One region of the Streptomyces sp. NPDC059787 genome, then DNA from elsewhere that is predicted to be linked to it. Evidence: predicted binding sites of a transcription regulator. Region 1 holds the regulator's gene; the other holds the start of a gene.
What was found. The regulator HspR, encoded in region 1, represses chaperone genes until heat shock. The targets are predictions, from matches to a motif close to TTGAGNNNNNNNNNCTCAA.
Positions count from the first base shown of each region.

Region 2: a site for HspR is predicted at 3,657-3,675, ahead of lon (endopeptidase La). Genes of this name have one in related genera too.

Region 1 is NZ_JBHWHX010000085.1:465-9,429, reverse strand. It holds gene ACFV5H_RS36995 (sugar ABC transporter substrate-binding protein) at 1-883, opposite strand, end outside; gene ACFV5H_RS36990 (heat shock protein transcriptional repressor HspR) at 1,160-1,609, opposite strand; gene dnaJ (molecular chaperone DnaJ) at 1,616-2,797, opposite strand; gene grpE (nucleotide exchange factor GrpE) at 2,834-3,505, opposite strand; gene dnaK (molecular chaperone DnaK) at 3,502-5,346, opposite strand; gene ACFV5H_RS36970 (MraY family glycosyltransferase) at 5,440-6,477, opposite strand; gene ACFV5H_RS36965 ((Fe-S)-binding protein) at 6,748-8,965, shown strand, end outside.
Region 2 is NZ_JBHWHX010000010.1:80,789-89,753, reverse strand. It holds gene ACFV5H_RS12075 (lysozyme) at 102-926, shown strand; gene lon (endopeptidase La) at 1,166-3,634, opposite strand; gene ACFV5H_RS12065 (spermidine synthase) at 3,786-4,475, shown strand; gene ACFV5H_RS12060 (response regulator transcription factor) at 4,600-5,340, shown strand; gene ACFV5H_RS12055 (ATP-binding protein) at 5,337-6,449, shown strand; gene ACFV5H_RS12050 (multifunctional oxoglutarate decarboxylase/oxoglutarate dehydrogenase thiamine pyrophosphate-binding subunit/dihydrolipoyllysine-residue succinyltransferase subunit) at 6,741-8,965, shown strand, end outside.

The DNA.
Region 1 (8,965 bases):
TCTCGGCGGCGTTCTCGGCCTCGTCCGGGTAGGACTTGTACACGCTCATGTACTGCTCGCCGGCGAGGATGCGCTGCACCGCCGCGAGTTCGGCGTCCTGGCCGGTGATCGGGGGCAGCTCGGTCACGCCGGCGGCCTTGAGCGCCTTGACGATGCCGCCCGCCATGCCGTCGTTGGCGGAGTAGACCGCCTTGATGTCGCCCGCGCCGATCGCGTCGATCGCCTCGGCCATGTTGGCCTGCGCGTTCTCCGGCTTCCAGTCCTTGGTGTCGTAGGACTTGGCGATCGTCACCTGGCCCTTGAGCTCGGAGAGCGCGCCCGCCTTGAACTGCTTGGCGTTGGGGTCGGTCGACGAGCCGTTCATCATCACGATCTTGTCGGTGATGCCGGCGTCGGCGCCGAGCGCCTCCAGCAGGGAACGGCCCTGCACCTCGCCGACCAGCTCGTTGTCGAAGGAGATGTACGCGTCGATCGGGCCCTCGGCGAGACGGTCGTAGGCGATGACGGGGATGCCCGCGTCCTTGGCCTTCTGCACGCCGTCCGCGATGGCGTGCGCGTCGACCGCGTCCAGCACGATGACGTCGACCTTGTCGTCGATCATCTGCTGCATCTGGTCGGCCTGCTTGCCGGCGTCCGCCTCGGCGTTGGCGTACTCGACCTTGCCCTTCTTGTTGGTGAGCGACTCCACCTTCGTCTTGAAGATGGGGTAGTCGAACTGCTCGTACCGGGTGTTGGCCTTCTCCGGGAGCAGCAGCCCGACGGTCATGTCGTCGCCCTTGGCCGGGCTCTCGTCGTCACTGCTCCCCGTCGCGTTGAGCGCGCCGCATCCGACGAGCGTGACGGACATGGCGGTGGCGGCCACGGATATGGCGATACGACGCATGCGAGGGCTCACTTCAGGTGCGTTTCGGACGTGGGCACGGCTTTGCGGCCCATGTGACTGAAAAGCCAACGCTTCAGCCCCCACCGGAGTCAAGGTCGGCCACTTAACGAGATGGACACAGCACGGTGCGCCGAACTCGTGAGAGACCTGCGGACGTCCGGCGAGAATCATCTGGACACGCAGCCATACGATAGTCACACAAGCAACTGTGCATAAACCGAGAGGCCCGGAGGTTCGTGAACCTCCGGGCCTCTCGCGGTACTCCGGGCCGGCGCCTCAGTCCGGCTGCTGCCGCTTGGGCCGCCACACCACCAGCGCGCTGGTCTGCTGCACCTCCTGGTAGGGCACCAGGTCACGGCGGTACGAGGCGTGCACCGCGGCCTCGCGCTGCCGCATCGCCGCGGCCGCCCCGTCCAGGGCGTTCTCCAGTTCGGCCGCACGGGCCTGGAGGGCGGCGACCTGGTTCTCCAGTTCGATGATGCGCTTGATTCCGGCCAGGTTGATGCCCTCGTCCTGCGACAGCTGCTGCACCTGACGGAGCAGCTCGATGTCACGGGCCGAGTAACGACGGCCCCGGCCGGCCGTGCGGTCCGGCGACACGAGACCCAGCCGGTCGTACTGCCGCAGCGTCTGCGGGTGCAGGCCGGAGAGCTGGGCCGCCACCGAAATGACGTAGACCGGGGTGTCCTGGGTCAGTTCATACGGATTGCGTCGACGGCCGTCCATCTGAAATCAAGCTCCCTTCGCGGCCTGGAACAGCTCCGCCCGCGGATCGTCGTCCGCGGTCGCCTCGCGATACGCCTCCAGTGCGTCACGAGCCTTCCCCGACACGTCCTTGGGAACACTCACCTCCACGGTGACCAGCAGATCGCCGCGGGTGCCGTCCTTGCGGACCGCGCCCTTGCCCCGCGCCCGCATGGTGCGCCCGTTGGGCGTGCCCGGCGGCAGCTTCAGCGTGACCGGCGGACCGCCCAGCGTCGGCACCCGGACCTCGCCGCCGAGAGCGGCCTCGGGATACGTCACCGGGACCGTGACGGTGAGGTTGTCGTCCTTGCGGCCGAACACCGGGTGGACGCCGACGTGCACGACGACGTACAGATCGCCGGCGGGACCGCCGCGCTCGCCCGGCGCGCCCTTGCCGCGCAGCCGGATCCGCTGGCCGTCGCTGACGCCCGCGGGGATGCGCACCTGCATGGTCCGCGAGGACTTGGCCCGGCCGCTGCCCTTGCAGATCTCGCAGGGCTCCTCCGCGATCAGACCGCGGCCCTTGCAGTCGGGGCAGGGATCGGTGAGCGAGAACCCGCCGCCGGAGCCCCGCGCCACCTGGCCGGTACCGACGCAGGTCGGGCACACGCGCGGTGTGCCGTTCTTGTCGCCGGTGCCCGAACAGGCCTTGCAGGGCGCCTGCGACGACATCCGCAGCGGGACGGTCGCGCCCTCGATCGCCTCGGTGAAGCTGAGCGTCACCTCGGACTCGATGTCCTGGCCGCGCCGCGGCTGGGTGCGCGTGGTGCCCGCGCCGCCACGGTTGAACAGGCCCCCGAAGACGTCACCGAGGCCGCCGCCGAAGCCGCCGCCCGCCTGCTGGCCGCCGGCACCCTGACCACCGAAGAGGTCACCCAGGTCGAAGTTGAAGGAACCGCCGCCCGCGCCCGGCCCCGGACGGAAGCCTCCGCTGCCGAAGAGCGCGCGCGCCTCGTCGTACTCCTTGCGCTTCTTGGGGTCGCCGAGGACGTCGTTCGCCTCGGAGATCTCCTTGAACCGCTCCTCCGCCTTGGCGTTGCCCTTGTTGGCGTCCGGGTGGAACTCGCGGGCGAGCTTCCGGTACGCCTTCTTGATCTCGGCCTCGGTGGCGTCCTTGGGGACGCCGAGGACCTTGTAGAAGTCCTTCTCGATGAAGTCCTTGGTGCTCATCCCCGACGTCCCTCCTTCCCTGCGTCAGCTATTACGTCAGCCCTCCTCCGGGCCACCGCTCTCCTTGTTCTCCGACGGTCCGTCCTGCGCCTCGGTGCTCTCCTCGGCCGGCGGAGCCGTCTGCGCGCCGGGCTGCGGCTCGGCGACGGCCACCCGCGCGGGGCGGATGGTGCGCTCGCCGATCCGATACCCCGGCTGCAGAATCGCCACGCACGTCGTCTCGGTGACGTCCGGCGCGTAGCTGTGCATCAGCGCCTCGTGGATCGTCGGGTCGAAGGGCTCGCCCTCCTTGCCGAACTGCTGGAGGCCCATCTTGGCGATGACCGTCTCCAGCGACTCCGCGACGGACTTGAAGCCGCCGACCAGCTCGCCGTGTTCCCGCGCGCGGCCGACGTCGTCGAGCACGGGGAGCAGCTCGCTCAGGAGGTTCGCCACGGCGATCTCCTTCACGGCGATCCGGTCGCGCTCGACCCGGCGGCGGTAGTTCTGGAACTCGGCCTGGAGGCGCTGGAGGTCCGCCGTGCGCTCGTTGAGCGCCGTGCGCGCCTGGTCCAGCTGGGCCACCAGGGCCGCTTCCTGGCCCGTGTCCCCGGCCGGGGCCGCCCCCTCCTCCGCGGAGGGTGTGGAGGCGGCCTTCGGCTCGGCTTCGTCGGAGGGGACGTCGGGCTGCTGCGACTGCTCGTCGAAGCCCGGGGTCTCCTCGGTCACGCCGCACCGTCCTTGCGGTCCTCGTCGACGATCTCCGCGTCGACGACGTCGTCGTCGGCCTTCGTCTCACCGGCACCGGCGGACGCGCCACCGGCGGCCTGCCCGGCCTGGGCGTCGGCGTACATGGCCTGGCCCAGCTTCTGGGAGACGGCGGCGACCTTCTCCGTGGCGGTGCGGATCTCGGCGGAGTCGTCGCCCTTGAGCTTCTCCTTCAGCTCGGCGACGGCCGTCTCGACCTCGGTCTTGACGTCACCGGGGACCTTGTCCGCGTTGTCGCTGAGGAACTTCTCGGTCTGGTAGACGAGCTGCTCGCCCTGGTTGCGGGACTCGGCGGCCTCGCGGCGGGCGTGGTCCTCCTCCGCGTACTTCTCGGCCTCCTGGCGCATCCGGTCGACCTCGTCCTTCGGCAGCGAGGAGCCGCCGGTGACGGTCATCTTCTGCTCCTTGCCGGTGCCGAGGTCCTTCGCCGTGACGTGCATGATGCCGTTGGCGTCGATGTCGAAGGAGACCTCGATCTGCGGGACGCCGCGCGGCGCCGGGGGCAGACCGGTCAGCTCGAACATGCCGAGCTTCTTGTTGTACGCGGCGATCTCGCGCTCGCCCTGGTAGACCTGGATCTGCACCGACGGCTGGTTGTCCTCGGCCGTGGTGAAGATCTCGGAGCGCTTCGTCGGGATCGTGGTGTTGCGCTCGATCAGCTTGGTCATGATGCCGCCCTTGGTCTCGATGCCGAGGGACAGCGGGGTGACGTCGAGCAGCAGGACGTCCTTGACCTCGCCCTTGAGGACACCGGCCTGGAGAGCGGCACCGATCGAGACGACCTCGTCCGGGTTGACGCCCTTGTTGGCCTCCTTGCCGCCGGTCATCTCCTTGACGAGCTCGGCGACGGCGGGCATGCGGGTGGAGCCACCGACGAGAACGACGTGGTCGATCTCGGACAGCTGGATGCCGGCGTCCTTGATGACGTTGTGGAACGGCGTCTTGCAGCGCTCCAGCAGGTCGGCCGTGAGCTGCTGGAACTGGGCGCGGGTGAGCTTCTCGTCCAGGTGCAGCGGGCCCTCGGCGGACGCGGTGATGTAGGGGAGGTTGATCGAGGTCTCGGTGGACGAGGACAGCTCGATCTTCGCCTTCTCGGCGGCCTCGCGCAGACGCTGCAGCGCCATCTTGTCCTTGCCGAGGTCCACGCCGTGGCCCGACTGGAACTGCTTGACCAGGTAGTCGACGACGCGCTGGTCCCAGTCGTCACCACCGAGGTTGTTGTCACCGTTGGTGGCCTTCACCTCGACGACACCGTCGCCGATCTCCAGCAGGGAGACGTCGAAGGTACCGCCACCGAGGTCGAAGACGAGGATCGTCTGGTCGTCCTTGTCGAGGCCGTACGCCAGGGCGGCGGCCGTCGGCTCGTTGACGATGCGCAGCACGTTCAGACCGGCGATCTCGCCGGCCTCCTTGGTCGCCTGACGCTCGGCGTCGTTGAAGTACGCCGGGACGGTGATGACCGCGTCCGTGACCTTCTCGCCCAGGTACGACTCGGCGTCGCGCTTCAGCTTCTGCAGCACGAAGGCGCTGATCTGCTGCGGGTTGAAGGGCTTCCCGTCGAGCTCGATCTTCCAGTCGGTGCCCATGTGGCGCTTGACCGACCGGATGGTCCTGTCGACGTTCGTGACCGCCTGGCGCTTGGCCACCTCGCCGACCAGCACCTCGCCGTTCTTGGCGAAGGCGACGACGGACGGCGTGGTCCTGGCGCCCTCGGCGTTGGTGATGACGGTGGGCTCGCCGCCCTCCAGAACGCTGACGACGGAGTTAGTCGTGCCCAGGTCGATGCCGACCGCACGTGCCATTTCGATTCCTCCAGCTGACTTGAGTGGAACGGACTCAAGCATGCATGACACCCGGCGCGGGGTCAACAGAGCTGAGTCGAGCAGACTCAACTCTTATCCGTTCCTTACACGCAACCGCTCCCTGACCTGCGGCGATGCCTCGGAAGATCGTTGGCGGGGACGAAAAACGGGGGTGACGGGCAACCGTACGAGCGCGAGTACGACCACCGCGGCGACCGCCGCCACCCACACCACCGCGCCCCCGGACACCCGTCCGGTGTGGACGCCCACCCCCACCAGTACCCCGCCCAGCGCGCCGATGCCGAGCAGGACGGTCACCGCGCGGGGGGCGAGTCCGAGCCGCCGCAGCCGGTGCCCCAGGTGGTCCGGCCGGCCGCGGGTCAGCGGCCACCGGGACAGCCGCCGCGCGAGGACCACCAGTACGGCGTCGGCGCACACCACGGCCGTCAGGGCGAACAACACCCCGGCACCGGTGCCGATTCCCTGCCCGGCCCGCACGAACACCGCCGCCGAGGCCACCACGAACCCCGTGAACAGCGAGCCGCCCGCCCCGAGGCCGGCCCGCGCGGGATGCCAGTTGTGCAGCAGGAAGCCGGCGAGCGCGGCGGCCAGCACGCTCATCAGCACCGCGATCCCGTCCATCAGCTCGGCCGCCGCACAGACCGCCACCCCGAACGCGGCCACCGCCCCCACGGTGCCGGCCAGCCCGTCGGCGTGGTCGAGCCCCCGGAACGCGGCGGTGACCGCCACGACCCACCCCACGGCGAGCACCCCCCGCACCACCCCGGTCTCCGCGTACGGCACGACGAGCGCCGCCGCCACGGCCGTACCGGCGAGCGGGACCCACCACCGCAGCCGCCACACGTCGGCCGCCAGCCCGAGTACGCCGATCCAGGCCCCGGCGGCCAGCAGCCGGCCGATCCCGGTGCCGAGCGGGGCGTACCCCGCCCGGTCGCCGAGCCCCGCCACCAGCACGGTCGCGAGCACGACGGCCGTTCCCCCGGACAGCGGCAGCGCCCAGCGGCGTCTGCGGTCCACGATTCCCAGGCGCAGGGCGGGGACCCGCAGCAGCTCCGCGAGGAGGGCGGAGAGCAGCAGGGAGGTGGCGGCGGCGGCGATCCCGTAGAGCACGGATATAAGTTAGGGGCGTATGGACCGATTTATCGCGAATAACACGATCGGATCCCGGACGCCATTCGGGACGCCCCCGGGAGTGCCGCCATAGGCAACCCTGAGCGATTCAGATCACCCCGCGCCCGGCTACAGTGCGACCGGAGATGGGGGTAATCTCGAACGGACTGCATAAGTTACCGCTTAGTAATTTCGGGGAAGCCGTACCGGAGCCCCCGCAGAAGTCCCGAAAATCCCTCGTCAAACCCCTCGCAGGCCCGAGGAGCCCCCATGCAACTCGCCGCGATCATCGTGTCGCTGGTCCTGACCGTGGTCGGCGTCGCGCTGCTCGCACGCGCGATCGGCCAGTTCGTCCGGTACTTCAAGCTGGGCCAGCCGGTCCCGGCCGGCGCCCGGACCGACAATCCCTACCAGCGCAGTGTGACCCTGGTGCGGGAGTTCCTCGGCCACACCCGCATGAACCGGTGGGGTGTCGTCGGCGTCGCCCACTGGTTCGTCGCCGTCGGCTTCCTGACGCTGCCGCCGACCCTCGCCCAGGCGTTCGGCCAGCTCTTCGAGGCCGACTGGGTGCTGCCGGTCATCGGCGGCTTCCTGCCGTTCGAGCTGTACATCGAGTTCATCGGCGTGATGACGATCCTGGGCATCGCCGTGCTCATCGTGATCCGCCTGCTGAGCCTGCCCTCGCGCCCCGGCCGCAAGTCCCGCTTCGCGGGCTCCAAGGCGGGCCAGGCGTACTTCGTCGAGTACGTCATCCTCACCATCGGCCTGGCGATCTACGTGCTGCGCGGCCTGGAGGGCGCACTGCACCACGTGGACGGCTACGAGGCCGCGTACTTCGCCTCGTACCCGCTGGTCCTCGCCTTCAAGGGGCTGAGCGTCGCCGCGCTGCAGAACCTGGTCTACCTGTTCGCGATGATCAAGATCTCGACGTCCTTCATCTGGATGATCGTGGTCTCGCTCAACACCAACATGGGTGTGGCCTGGCACCGCTTCCTCGCCTTCCCGAACATCTGGTTCAAGCGGGAGGCCACCGGCGGGACCGCCCTGGGCGCGCTCCAGCCGATGACGTCCGGCGGCAAGCCGATCGACTTCACCGACCCCGGTGACGACGACGTCTTCGGCGTCTCCCAGGTCGAGCAGTTCTCCTGGAAGGGCCTGCTGGACTTCTCCACCTGCACCGAGTGCGGCCGCTGCCAGTCGCAGTGCCCCGCCTGGAACACCGGCAAGCCCCTCTCCCCCAAGCTCCTGATCATGTCGCTGCGCGACCACGCGCACGCCAAGGCCCCGTACCTGCTGGCCGGCGGCGGCAAGACGACGGAGGGCGAGGAGAAGGCGTCCGAGGAGCAGCTCGCGGGCGTGCCCGCGGCGGCGCTGGCGGAGGCCGAGCGCCCGCTGATCGGCACCGCCGAGGAGAACGGCGTCATCGACCCCGACGTCCTGTGGTCCTGCACCACCTGCGGCGCCTGCGTCGAGCAGTGCCCGGTCGACATCGAGCACGTCGACCACATCGTCGACATGCGCCGCTACCAGGTGATGATCGAGTCCGCGTTCCCGTCCGAGGCGGGCACGATGCTCAAGAACCTGGAGAAGAAGGGCAACCCCTGGGGCCTGGCCAAGAAGCAGCGCCTGGAGTGGACCAAGGAGGTCGACTTCGAGGTCCCGGTCGTCGGCAAGGACATCGAGGACCTGTCCGAGGTCGAGTACCTGTACTGGGTCGGCTGCGCCGGCGCCCTGGAGGACCGCGCGAAGAAGACCACCAAGGCCTTCGCGGAACTCCTCCACATCGCGGGCGTCAAGTTCGCGATCATGGGCGGCGACGAGAAGTGCACGGGTGACTCGGCGCGGCGCCTCGGCAACGAGCCGCTGTTCCAGGAGCTCGGCATGGAGAACGTCATGTCCCTCAACGCCGCCTTCGGCGAGGAGACGGACGACGACGGCAAGGTGACGCCCGAGTCCGCGAAGCCCAGGTCGGCGAAGAAGATCGTCGCCACCTGCCCGCACTGCCTCAACACCCTCGGCAACGAGTACCCGCAGCTCGGCGGCGACTACGAGGTCATCCACCACACCCAGCTGCTCCAGCACCTGGTGGACGAGGGCAAGCTGATCCCGGTCACCCCGGTCGAGGGCATCATCACCTACCACGACCCGTGCTACCTGGGCCGCCACAACAAGATCTACACGCCCCCGCGCGAGATCATCGGCAAGGTCCCGGGCCTGCGCAACGAGGAGATGCACCGCCACAAGGAGCGCGGCTTCTGCTGCGGCGCGGGCGGCGCCCGGATGTGGATGGAGGAGCGGATCGGCAAGCGCATCAACAACGAGCGCGTCGACGAGGCCCTCTCCCTGAACCCGGACATCGTCTCCACGGCCTGCCCGTTCTGCCTGGTCATGCTGACCGACTCGGTCAACGGCAAGAAGAACGACGGCAAGGCCAAGGAGTCCATCCAGGTCGTCGACGTCGCCCAGCTCCTGCTGGAGTCCGTCAAGA
Region 2 (8,965 bases), on a different contig from region 1:
CGTGTGCGGTTTCCCCACCAGGCGATTGCGTGGCACGCCCACCACATGGGACGTGGGTCACGTTCCGGGTTCGCCCCACACCGACCTTTCGGAGATGCGTCATGCCTGTGCACAGATCCGGCCCCCTCCGCATACGCGCGCTCGCGACCGCCGGCGCGGTCCTGCTCGCGGTGCTCTCCCTCCCCCACCCGGCCGTCGCGGCCGAATCCGCCCCCACCGCGCCTCCGCGCGGCTCCGCCCGCATGGGCATGGGTGTCGCCGCCCACGACGGCAGCGGCGGCCTCCCCACCGTCCGATCCACCCGGACGGAGGGTGTGGACGTCTCCAGCCACCAGGGTGACGTCGCCTGGGCGACCCTGTGGAACAGCGGGGTCCGCTGGGCCTACGCCAAGGCCACGGAGGGGACGTACTACACCAACCCGTACCACTCGCAGCAGTACGGCGGCTCCTACGACGCCGGCATGGTCCGCGGCGCCTACCACTTCGGTACGCCCGACACGGCGAGCGGCGCCGCCCAGGCCGACTACTTCGTCGACCGCGGCGGCGACTGGTCCGCGGACGGGCGGACCCTGCCGGGCGTGCTCGACATCGAGTGGAACCCGTACGGCGACGCCTGTTACGACAAGTCGCAGAGCGCGATGGTGAGCTGGATCCGCGACTTCCTGGAGCAGTACCGGTACCGCACCGGCCGGGACGCCGTCATCTACACGGCCACCAGCTGGTGGAAGCAGTGCACCGGCAACTACGCCGGCTTCGCCGCCACCACCCCGCTGTGGATCGCCCGGTACGCCTCCACCGTGGGCGAACTGCCCGCGGGCTGGAGCACGTACACGATGTGGCAGTACACCTCGACCGGCCCGACCGTCGGGGACCACGACCTCTTCAACGGCACCCTGGACCGGGTGCGGACCTTCGCGCTGGGCTGACCCGGCCGGTCCCTGCCGGGCGTGGAGGCCGTCGGCGAAGCCGGCGGCAGGACGCCGACGGGAGCGGATCTCCCGCCGGAACGGCCCACCGGCGGCGTGCCGCCGGTGGATCCGCTCCCGTCGTGGCCCCGGGGCCTGCGTCTGGAACCGGCCTGACAGATCCGCCGGCAGCGGCCGGGCGCGGTGAAGGCCCGGGCCTCCCTCACGGGACCCGGGCCTTCCTCATCCGATCGCGTCCGTCACGCCGCGACCGGAACCTCAGGCACCGCGCCGTTGGTGGCCGGCGACAGCGCCAGTTCCAGGACCTGGCGGACGTCGGTGACGGCGTGGACGTCGAGCTTGTCCAGCACCTCCGCCGGGACGTCGTCCAGGTCGGGCTCGTTGCGCTTGGGAATGATCACGGTGGTGATCCCCGCGCGGTGCGCGGCGAGCAGCTTCTGCTTCACCCCGCCGATCGGCAGCACCCGCCCGGTCAGCGAGACCTCACCGGTCATCGCCACGTCCGTGCGGACCAGCCGGCCGGAGAGCAGCGAGGCCAGGGCGGTGGTCATCGTGACACCCGCGCTCGGGCCGTCCTTGGGCACCGCGCCCGCCGGGAAGTGGATGTGCGCGCCCCGGTCCTTCAGGTCGCCCACCGGCAGCTCCAGTTCGGCGCCGTGACTGCGCAGGAAGCTCAGCGCGATCTGCGCGGACTCCTTCATCACGTCACCCAGCTGGCCGGTCAGGGTCAGCCCCGCCGCACCCGTCTCCGGGTCGGCCAGGGACGCCTCCACGTAGAGGACGTCCCCGCCGGCACCGGTCACCGCGAGCCCGGTGGCGACACCGGGGACGGCGGTACGGCGCTCGGCCGGGTCCTGGGCGGACTCGGGCACGTGGTGCGGCCGGCCGATCAGGCCCCGCAGGTCGCCGTCGGTCACGGTGAAGGGCAGCTTCCGCTCCCCCAGTTCGTGCTGGGCGGCGATCTTGCGCAGCAGCCGCGCGATGGACCGCTCCAGGGTGCGCACACCCGCCTCGCGCGTGTACTCGCCGGCCAGCTTGCGCAGCGCGCCCTCGTCGAGCGTCACCTCGTCCTCGGCCAGTCCGGCGCGCTCCAGCTGGCGCGGGAGCAGGTGGTCGCGGGCGATGACGACCTTCTCGTCCTCGGTGTAGCCGTCGAGGCGGACCAGCTCCATGCGGTCGAGCAGGGCCTCCGGGATGGCCTCCAGGACGTTGGCCGTCGCGAGGAACACGACGTCGGACAGGTCGAGCTCGACCTCCAGGTAGTGGTCCCGGAAGGTGTGGTTCTGCGCCGGGTCGAGGACTTCGAGCAGGGCCGCGGCCGGGTCGCCCCGGAAGTCGGAGCCCACCTTGTCGATCTCGTCGAGGAGCACGACCGGGTTCATCGACCCGGCTTCCTTGATCGCCCGCACGATCCGGCCGGGCAGCGCGCCGACGTACGTACGGCGGTGGCCGCGGATCTCGGCCTCGTCGCGGACGCCGCCGAGGGCGACGCGGACGAACTTGCGGCCCATCGCGTGGGCGACGGATTCGCCGAGCGACGTCTTGCCGACACCGGGCGGGCCCACCAGGGCCAGTACGGCACCGCCCCCCCGTCGCCCACCACCACCCTCAACCGAGGCGCTTCGCGCCGCCCCCTGGTCTCGCCGTCCGCCGACCACGCCCAGGCCCCGGTCGCCGCGCCGCTTGCGCACCGCCAGGTACTCGGTGATCCGCTCCTTCACGTCCTCCAGGCCCGCGTGCTCGGCGTCGAGGACCGCCTGGGCGCCCCGGATGTCGTAGGCGTCCTCGGTGCGCTCGTTCCACGGCATCTCCAGGACCGTGTCGAGCCAGGTACGGATCCAGGAGCCCTCGGGCGACTGGTCGGAGGAGCGCTCCAGCTTGTCGACCTCCTTGAGCGCGGCCTCGCGGACCTTCTCCGGCAGGTCGGCGGCCTCGACGCGGGCGCGGTAGTCGTCGGACTCCTCGCCCTCCTGCTCGCCGTTGAGCTCGCGCAGCTCCTTGCGTACGGCTTCGAGCTGGCGGCGCAGCAGGAACTCGCGCTGCTGCTTGTCGACGCCCTCCTGGACGTCCTTGGCGATGGTCTCGGCGACGTCCTGCTCGGCGAGGTGGTCGCGCAGCTGCTGGGTGGCGAGCCTCAGCCGGGCCACCGGGTCGGTGGTCTCCAGCAGGGCGGTCTTCTGTTCGGTGGTCAGGAACGGCGAGTAGCCGGAGTTGTCGGCCAGCGCGGAGACGTCCTCGATGGCCTGGACCCGGTCGACGACCTGCCAGGCGCCGCGCTTGCGCAGCCAGGCGGTGGCGAGCGCCTTGTACTCCTTGACGAGTTCGGTCACGTGCCCCGGCAGCGGCTCGGGCACGGTCTCGTCGATACGGGTGCCCTCCACCCACAGCGCGGCTCCCGGCCCGGTGGTCCCGGCGCCGATGCGCACGCGGTCCCGGCCGCGGATCAGGGCACCCGGGTCACCGTCGGCGAGTCTGCCGACCTGCTCGACCGTGCCCAGCACGCCCGTACCGGCGTACGTCCCGTCGACGCGTGGCACCAGGAGCACCTTGGGCTTTCCCGGTGCGGTGCGGGCGGCGGCCTGGGCGGCCTCCACCGCGGCGCGCACCTCGGAATCGCTCAGGTCCAGCGGAACCACCATCCCGGGCAGCACGACCTCGTCGTCGAGCGGCAGCACAGGCAGGGCGAGCGGTGTGGACTCAGCAGCCATGATCTCCCCTTCGGCAGTCAAGTTGAGCTATGCCGACTCAATGCTTGTGAGCCGCCGAATGTTCCCGGGACCGCGTTCGCTCTGAGCGATCACCGTCCCGGGGTGCCGGAGCCCCTGACCGCCTCGGAGAGGGAACTGTCAGGATGAACGCATGTCCACCCCGTACGACATTCCCGAACCCCCCGAAGTCCTGGACCGCCGCGAGGGCCCGTACGGCGAGGTCGTGCTGCGCAGGCACGGCGACCTGATGCAGATCATCGCCAACGGCTGCTTCCTGATGGACACCTCCGACGGCCGTTCGGAGCGGCGGCTCGTCGACGCCGCGCTGGCCGCCCTCGGCCCCCGCGCGGTGGACCCGCACGTGCTGATCGGCGGTCTCGGGGTCGGCTTCTCGCTCTCGCACGCCGCCGGGCAGCCCCGCTGGGGACGGATCGCCGTGGTGGAGCGCGAACCGGCGATCATCGAGTGGCACCGTGCGGGGCCACTGACCGGGCTCTCCGCGCGGGCCCTCGCCGACCCGCGCACGGAGATCGTCGAGGCGGATCTCGTCCGTTACCTCGATGAGACGTCGGACACGTTCGACGCGCTCTGCCTCGACATCGACAACGGGCCCGACTGGACCGTCACCGAGGACAACGACGGGCTCTACTCGGCGGCCGGACTGGCCGCCTGCGCAAGGGCGTTGAGGCCGGACGGGGTACTCGCCGTGTGGTCGGCGAAGCCGTCCCCGGAATTCGAGGGAACCTTGCGGAATGCCGGGTTCCAACAGGTGCGTACCGAAGAGATCCCCGTTGCCCGGGGCGTTCCGGACGTCGTGCACCTCGGCGTCCGCCCTGGATAGCAAAGCCGCGGTGGATCCCCGTACGCTGCTGCCCTGACGCGGTCATTCAAGCGTCAATCGCAGTGATGCGCAGACGACGGATCACCCCACGGATTCCGGAAAAAGCACACCTCAGGGGCGGGCGATGGAGCAGACACAGACCTCCCACAACGGCACGGCCACGACCACTCCCGGCGCCCAGCGCCGGGTCCTGGTGGTCGAGGACGACGCGACGATCGTGGACGCCATCGCGACTCGCCTGCGCGCCGAGGGATTCCTGGTGCAAACGGCGGGCGACGGCCCGTCCGCGGTGGACACGGCGGAGGCTTGGCAGCCCGATCTGCTGATCCTCGACATCATGCTGCCCGGTTTCGACGGCCTGGAGGTCTGCCGGCGCGTGCAGGCCCAGCGGCCGGTGCCGGTGATGATGCTCACCGCGCGTGACGACGAGACCGACATGCTGGTCGGGCTGGGCGTCGGCGCCGACGACTACATGACGAAGCCCTTCTCCATGCGGGAGCTGGCGGCCCGGGTGCACGTACTGCTGCGCCGCATGGAGCGGGCGGCCCTCGCGGCGACGACCCCGCGCAGCGGCATCCTGCGCCTGGGCGAGCTGGAGATCGACCACGCGCAGCGCAGGGTGCGGGTGCGCAGCGAGGACGTCCATCTGACGCCCACCGAGTTCGACCTCCTGGTGTGCCTGGCGAACACCCCCCGCGCGGTGCTCTCCCGTGAGCAGCTGCTGGCCGAGGTGTGGGACTGGGCGGACGCCTCCGGCACCCGTACGGTCGACAGCCACATCAAGGCGCTGCGCCGGAAGATCGGCGCCGAGCGCATCCGCACCGTGCACGGCGTGGGCTACGCCCTGGAGACGCCGACGCCATGAGCGACGGTCCGGCCGGACGCAGAGGCCCCGGGGCGCGGCAGCCCTGGGGCGGTGTACGCCCGTTCTCGATCAAGACCAAGCTGGGTGCGCTGGTCGTCGTCTCGGTCCTGATCACCACGGGACTGTCGGTGATCGCCGTGCACACCAAGACGGAGCTGCGCTTCATCACGATCTTCTCGATGATCGCGACGCTGCTCATCACGCAGTTCGTGGCGCACTCGCTCACCGCGCCGCTGGACGACATGAACGCCGTGGCCCGTTCCATCTCGCACGGCGACTACACCCGCCGGGTGCGCGAGAACCGCTGGGACGAGCTCGGCGACCTGGCCCGGACGATCAACGTCATGGCCGACGAGCTGGAGGCCCAGGACCGCCAGCGCAAGGAGCTGGTCGCCAACGTCTCGCACGAGCTGCGCACGCCCATCGCGGGCCTGCGCGCGGTGCTGGAGAACATCGTCGACGGCATCACCCGGGCCGACCCCGAGACGATGCGCACGGCCCTGAAGCAGACCGAGCGGCTGGGCCGCCTCGTGGAGACGCTCCTCGACCTGTCCCGCCTGGACAACGGCGTGGTGCCGCTGAAGAAGCGGCGGTTCGAGGTGTGGCCGTACCTGTCCGGGGTGCTGAAGGAGGCCAACATGGTCTCCACGGCCCGCGCGGGCATGGCCTCCGGATCGGGCAGCCACACCCGTACGGACGTCCATCTGCACCTCGACGTGTCGCCGCTGGAACTCGTCGCGCACGCCGACCCCGAGCGCATCCACCAGGTCGTCGCCAACCTCATCGACAACGCGGTCAAGCACAGCCCGCCGCACGGCCGGGTGACGGTCCGGGCACGGCCCGGGGACCAGCCGGAGTCGCTGGAGCTCGAGGTGCTGGACGAGGGGCCCGGCATCCCGCGGACCGAGTGGCACCGCGTCTTCGAGCGGTTCAACCGGGGCAACGTCAACCGGCCGCACGGTCCGGGCAGCGACGGCGGCACCGGTCTCGGCCTGGCGATCGCCCGCTGGGCCGTCGATCTGCACGGCGGCCGGATCGGAGTGGCCGAATCCGAGCGGGGCTGCCGGATTCTCATCACCCTTCCGGGAGCGTCATCCGTACCAAGTTGACGTAAAGTTCGAAGCGGAGCCGCAAGATCCATCCGTGTTCGCACTGACGGACACGTGTGATCAGGCAGAGGCCCGCGCGAACCGCGCGCCGGGGCCCCTCCGAGCGATCCCTGAAGCGGCCCGGAGACGCGGAACCAGGGTTGTTTCCCGCCATTTCCCGCGCCGAAACACCCGCCGTGATGTGACTTACACGACGATGGACGGGCCCGGCCTGACCTTCTCGCTCTCGGGGGCGTAGCCTTTATTTCCGCTGTCCATCATCTTGCGAAGCGGAAGAGGGCGGTTGACGCCGTGTCGCCACAGTCCCCCAGTAACTCGAGCATCTCGACCGACACCGACCAAGCGGGTAAGAACCCCGCTGCGGCCTTCGGTGCCAACGAATGGCTCGTCGACGAGATCTACCAGCAGTACCTCCAGGACCCGAACTCGGTGGACCGAGCCTGGTGGGACTTCTTCGCCGACTACAAGCCGGGCGCGCCTGCGACCTCGGCTCCGGCGGGTACCGCGGCCGCGGGGGCCGCGGGAACCTCCCCATCCCCGGCCCAGCCGGCCACCCCGGCCCAGCCCGCCGCGCCCGCTCCGGCGGCCGCGCGGCCCGCCGCCGCACCCGCCGCTCAGCCGGCCGCCAAGGCGCCCGCCGCCCCGGCCCAGGCTCCGGCTCCCGCCCCGGCGAGGGCCGCCGCGCCCGCCGCCAAGCCGGCCGCCGCGAAGCCCAAGGCCGAGCCCGCGACCGAGGCCAAGGCCGGCCCCGAGCAGGTCACCCTGCGCGGCCCGTCCGCCGCCGTGGCGAAGAACATGGACGCCTCCCTCGAGCTGCCCACGGCCACGTCCGTGCGCGCGGTCCCGGTGAAGCTCCTGTTCGACAACCGCATCGTCATCAACAACCACCTCAAGCGGGCCCGGGGCGGGAAGATCTCCTTCACGCACCTCATCGGCTACGCGATGGTGCAGGCCATCAAGGCCATGCCGGCGATGAACCACTCGTTCGCGCGGGTGGACGGCAAGCCGACCCTGGTGAAGCCGGAGCACGTCAACCTCGGTCTGGCCATCGACCTGGTGAAGCCCAACGGCGACCGCCAGCTGGTCGTCGCGGCCATCAAGAAGGCCGAGACGCTGAACTTCTTCGAGTTCTGGCAGGCCTACGAGGACATCGTCCGTCGCGCCCGCGACAACAAGCTGACGATGGACGACTTCACCGGCGTCACGGTCTCCCTGACCAACCCCGGCGGCCTCGGCACCGTCCACTCCGTGCCGCGCCTGATGCCCGGCCAGTCGGTGATCATGGGCGTCGGCTCCATGGACTACCCGGCGGAGTTCCAGGGCACCTCCCAGGACACCCTGAACAAGCTCGGCATCTCCAAGGTCATGACGCTCACGTCGACCTACGACCACCGGGTGATCCAGGGCGCCGCCTCCGGCGAGTTCCTGCGCGCGGTCGCCAACCTCCTGCTCGGCGAGAAGAACTTCTACGACGAGATCTTCGAGGCGCTGCGCATCCCCTACGAGCCGGTCCGCTGGCTCAAGGACATCGACGCCTCCCACGACGACGACGTCACCAAGGCCGCCCGCGTCTTCGAGCTGATCCACTCCTACCGGGTCCGCGGCCACGTCATGGCCGACACCGACCCGCTGGAGTACCGCCAGCGCAAGCACCCCGACCTGGACATCGTCGAGCACGGCCTCACCCTGTGGGACCTGGAGCGCGAGTTCGCCGTCGGCGGCTTCGCCGGCAAGTCCCTGATGAAGCTGCGCGACATCCTCGGCGTGCTGCGCGACTCGTACTGCCGCACCACCGGTGTCGAGTTCATGCACATCCAGGACCCCAAGCAGCGCAAGTGGATCCAGGACCGCATCGAGCGCTCGCACACCAAGCCGGAGCGCGAGGAGCAGCTGCGCATCCTGCGCCGGCTGAACGCGGCGGAGGCCTTCGAGACCTTCCTGCAGACGAAGTACGTCGGCCAGAAGCGCTTCTCCCTGGAGGGCGGCGAGTCCGTCATCCCGCTGCTCGACGCGGTGCTGGACTCGGCCGCCGAGTCCCGCCTGGACGAGGTCGTCATCGGCATGGCCCACCGCGGCCGGCTGAACGTGCTGGCCAACATCGTCGGCAAGTCGTACGCGCAGATCTTCCGCGAGTTCGAGGGCAACCTCGACCCGAAGTCGATGCACGGCTCCGGCGACGTGAAGTACCACCTGGGCGCCGAGGGCACCTTCACCGGCCTGGACGGCGAGCAGATCAAGGTCTCCCTGGTCGCGAACCCCTCGCACCTGGAGGCGGTGGACCCGGTCCTGGAGGGCGTCTCCCGCGCCAAGCAGGACATCATCGGCAAGGGCGGCACGGACTTCACCGTCCTGCCGGTGGCGATCCACGGCGACGCGGCCTTCGCCGGCCAGGGCGTGGTGGCCGAGACCCTGAACATGTCGCAGCTGCGCGGCTACCGCACCGGCGGCACGGTCCACGTCGTCATCAACAACCAGGTCGGCTTCACCGCCGCCCCGGAGTCGTCGCGCTCGTCGAT